DNA from 2 places in the Streptomyces sp. SID5469 genome. Region 1 is predicted to be linked to the other one. Evidence: riboswitches for the same ligand, from Rfam matches in the RefSeq annotation. Region 1 holds a riboswitch; the other holds the start of a gene.
What was found. A riboswitch is a leader RNA that binds a small molecule or an ion and turns the genes downstream of it on or off. The one in region 1 is predicted to bind S-adenosylmethionine.
Positions count from the first base shown of each region.

Region 1 (2,193 bases):
GCGGCTGGACGAAGCCGGCCAGCTGCGGCCAGTGCATGTTGAGGAGCGGCCGGGCCATCAGCTCGGTCACCCGGCCGCCCTGGCCCGCCGCGCCGCCCAGCGGCCGGTCGTACATCGCCTTCACGAGGTCGACGCCCGGGTCGGTGAGCAGCGGGCCCACGATGCCGGAGACGAAGTCCGACGAGAACTCCTTCAGGTCCGCGTCGATGAAACAGACGATGTCACCGCTGGTGACCAGGAGGGAGCGCCACAGGACCTCCCCCTTGCCGGGCACGGCCGGCAGCCGCGGGAGTATCTCGTCGCGGTGCACGACCCGGGCGCCCGCGGCCGCGGCCACCTCGGAGGTGCGGTCCGTCGAGCCCGAGTCGATCACGACGATCTCGTCGACGAGCGGGACCTGGTGCATCAGGTCGTGCCGGATGACGGCGACGATCTCGCCGACCGTCTCCTCCTCGTTCAGCGCGGGCAGCACGACGCTGACCGAGGAGCCCGAGGAGCGTTTCGCGGCCATGATCTTGTGGAGCGGGCGATCGGTCAGGGACCAGGAGCGGGTGCTCAGCCAGCGCTCGACTTCGTTCAGCACTCTGCGGCTCCTCACTGTCTGATCACACACTCGCATCAGCGCGTGATCCATCTCGCTGTTCGGACGACTATCTCAACTGTCCTGGCCTTCGGTTACAGTCTTGAACAACGCGGATGACCATCGCATGTCCTCGATCATCGGCGCGCACAGTGCTCCACAGTCAAACAACCGAATACCGCTCATCCAGAGGGGCAGAGGGATACGGCCCGATGAAGCCCCGGCAACCCTCCAGCCGGTCTTGTCACGTTGATGTGGCGAGGCTCCCGGCTCGGGAAGGTGCCAAATCCGTCTCACGGCGAAGTGCGTCGTGAGGAAGATGAGGAGAAAGGGCCTCGCCTCCATGGCTGCGCAGACTGTCGCAAGTACCTCCGTCACCTCCCCCGCGAACTCCGTCGACCTCGGTCCGGCCGCCGCGCTTTCCTGCCGCGAGTGCGGCCACCGCGTGCCCCTCGGTCCGGTCTTCGCCTGCGACGAGTGTTTCGGCCCGCTGGAGATCGCGTACGACTTCTCGGGCTACGACACCGAGGAACTCCGCAAGCAGATCGAGGCGGGCCCCGCGAACATCTGGCGCTATGCGCCGCTCCTGCCGGTCCCGGCGGACGTCGCCGAGAAGCCCAACATCAACCCGGGCTGGACCAAGCTCGTCCAGGCCGACAACCTGGCGCGTGAGCTCGGTGTCGACGCCGGCAAGCTCTTCGTGAAGGACGACTCCGGCAACCCGACGCACTCCTTCAAGGACCGCGTCGTCGCCCAGGCCATCGAGGCCGCCCGCGCCTTCGACTTCACCACCCTCTCCTGCTCCTCCACCGGCAACCTGGCCGGCGCGGTGGGCGCCGCCGCCGCCCGCGCCGGCTTCCGTTCCTGCGTGTTCATCCCGCACGACCTGGAGCAGGGCAAGGTCGTCATGGCCGCGGTCTACGGCGGCGAGCTCGTCGGCATCGAGGGCAACTACGACGACGTGAACCGCTTCTGCTCCGAGCTGATCGGCGACCCGGCCGGCGAGGGCTGGGGCTTCGTCAACGTCAACCTGCGGCCGTACTACGCCGAGGGCTCCAAGACGCTGGCGTACGAGATCTGCGAGCAGCTCGGCTGGCGGCTGCCGGACCAGCTGGTGGTGCCCATCGCCTCCGGCTCCCAGCTCACGAAGATCGACAAGGGGCTCCAGGAGCTGATCAAGCTCGGGCTGGTCGAGGACAAGCCGTACAAGATCTTCGGCGCGCAGGCCGAGGGCTGCTCGCCGGTGTCCGTCGCCTACAAGGCCGGCCAGGACGTCGTGCGGCCGCAGAAGCCGAACACCATCGCCAAGTCGCTGGCCATCGGCAACCCGGCCGACGGCCCGTACGTCCTCGACATCGCGCGCCGCACGGGCGGTGCGGTGGAGGACGTGAACGACGAGCAGATCGTCGACGCGATCAAGCTGCTCGCACGGACCGAGGGCATCTTCGCGGAGACCGCGGGTGGCGTGACGGTGGGTGTGGCCAAGAAACTGATCGAGAGCGGTCTGCTCGACCCCACCCTCACGACGGTCGTCCTCAACACCGGTGACGGCCTCAAGACCCTGGACGCGGTGGCCGGGACCGGGCTGACCGCGACCATTCGTCCCAGCCTGG
Region 1 is NZ_WWIN01000001.1:4,857,193-4,859,385, reverse strand. It holds gene GTY58_RS20550 (glucosyl-3-phosphoglycerate synthase) at 1-583, opposite strand, end outside; SAM riboswitch class I at 760-906, shown strand; gene thrC (threonine synthase) at 924-2,193, shown strand, end outside.

Region 2 (2,193 bases), 1.2 Mb from region 1:
TCATGACACGGCCGTCCAGGCCCACACGCCTTCTCATCCTCCCGGGCCCGTCCGCTCCCGGCACGCCACCCCACCGGTCCGCTGCTGGCTCGGCGACATCGTGAACTCGGCTGTCACGTCACTCACTTCCGCCGAGCCCGGAGTTCAGCGTGGTCCCGTGCCATCCACATAGGGGCGGGCCCGGCGGCGCAGCGGGGACGTCTTGTCCCACACGTGCCAGCGCGCTCCGCACAGCGGGTCCGTCTCGTACGTCACCTCCGCCGGGAAGCCGTCGGCCTTGACCCGCTCGGCCGGTGGGCCGACGAGGGTTCTGCCGCAGCGCGGGCAACGGGCCGGGGTCGGCATGGGATGCATGCCCATCGGGACCTCCTCCTTGCGTGCTGACTCCTTGCGTACTGAAAGACGCGGCCTTGAGTCCGTCAGGTGAGGCAGGACCCCGGGTCCCTGGGCTGCTGCGTGGACATGGTCCACCCGGACACGGCTGTCTCATCGCTGGAGCACGACAGCAGACGCCAGGCGTCAGGGGTCCAGGCGAAGACCGCGTCCTGGCCGAAGTGCCGGCCCAGTTCACGCGCCTCGGCGTCGCTCAGGCCGACGAGGGCGGCGCTCTCCTCGACGTGCGCACCGCACACGGTGCCTCCTGCCGCGGGCCACCAGGCGAGCCGACGCCGGCCGATCTCCTCGAACAGCAGCGCCTGGGCACGGCCGTTGTCCTCGGCAGAGGCCGTACGGCCATAGGGATTGCATGCGGTGATCACATGGATGGTGCGCCCGGCCGGTTCTGGGAAGTGGCCTTCGGCTGTACCCTGCGGGCCCGGCACGACCCTCACCGTGCGGTCGGCGAGTCGGATGTCCACGACTGCCTGCTGGTAGCCCGCCCAGTTCCGGGGCGTGGCTGATGCGCGGGTGTTGTCCATGGGGTCTCCTGAGAATCGGGGACCCCCTTACGCGTCGTGCAGGGAGATCCGCGCTTACCCCCAACTGGACAGTGGGGGCCCGGTCTTCCCTGGAAGGCACCTTGCGCGGTGTGCGAGGTTGCCAGCCGATGATCGTCCAGGGGCGCGATCGGCTTCGTGACCAAGCGGGAGGCTTTCACAGTTTCGGGCTCGAATCCAGAGGCGGGAGCACCTTGTGAAGATCCGTGACGGGTGTTAATTTCACGCCCGGTCACGAGTTCCAGCGTCAAGCCCCGGCTTGCTGGACGGCATCCCGCCCGCTACGGGTGCCCCGGGTGACGACCGGCCCCGTGCGCGGTGCACGGGGAACCGCGGATCACCGGGGTGTGGCACTACCGGGGTCCACCGACTCCGGAAGGCCGTCCGCCCATGCCCGCGTCCGACGCGATCCCCGCCCTGCCACAGCACATCGGCTCCGCCCTCCCCACGCAGCCCGAAGCTGCCGAGCCGGGTGCCGACCTGCCAACGATCTCGGCCCGTCCGGAAGCGTTTTACCCCCACCCCTCGCCGCTCGCCCCCGTCGTCCAACGGGAGCCCGGCCCGGTGCCCGCGGAACACGAGCACGCGGCCGACCGGCAAGACACCTCGACGTGTGCCAGTACGCCGGGCAACTGCTGGGGGCATGACGGCGGCGAGGACAAGGAGCAGTACGCGAAGGTGGAGAACCACGACGGGGTCTGTGTCCTGTCAGTCGTGGACGACTTCACCGAAGGGATGGTGCCGGAGCCGTGTGGACGATCACGTAATGCCCCGGCCGTGTGGTCACGTAATTCCCCACCCTGTCGGTGGCGAGGTGTCAGGTGTGAGGGGTCATCGTCGACTGGTCAGTGGCCTCTGGCAGACTCCGCGGCATGGGAATGTTCAAGCGGGCCAATGAGGCGGAGAGTGCTGATCAGGCCGGGGAGCGAGCCGACTTGAGCCTCCTGCTGCTGCAGGGCGAAGACATGATCGAACAGTTGGGTCGTGCCCACATGTCCTGGGGGCTGGGTTCAGCGGACCGCTGGGATCTGGATCAGACGACCGGCATCATCACCTGGACCTTCCCTGACAAGACGGCGGCAGCACCCGCGCAGATCCTCGGCAGTTTCAGCCCCGGCTCGGGCTCGTGGCTGTGGGCCTGGGCCAACAAGAGCATCCTCCCCGACATGAGCCGTGACGCCCGCAGCTTCCGGGACTGGGCAGACGACAACGGGCATCCCGCTCTCGCCCAGCCGAAGATCGAGGCCGATGAGAAGGC
Region 2 is NZ_WWIN01000001.1:3,687,750-3,689,942, reverse strand. It holds gene GTY58_RS15475 (hypothetical protein) at 1-6, shown strand, start outside; gene GTY58_RS15470 (hypothetical protein) at 145-360, opposite strand; gene GTY58_RS15465 (DUF3293 domain-containing protein) at 420-917, opposite strand; SAM riboswitch class IV at 963-1,079, opposite strand; SAM riboswitch class IV at 1,166-1,274, shown strand; gene GTY58_RS15455 (DUF6882 domain-containing protein) at 1,808-2,193, shown strand, end outside.
Region 2: linked by a shared signal. The riboswitch ahead of GTY58_RS15465 (DUF3293 domain-containing protein) and the one ahead of thrC (threonine synthase) in region 1 are both predicted to bind S-adenosylmethionine.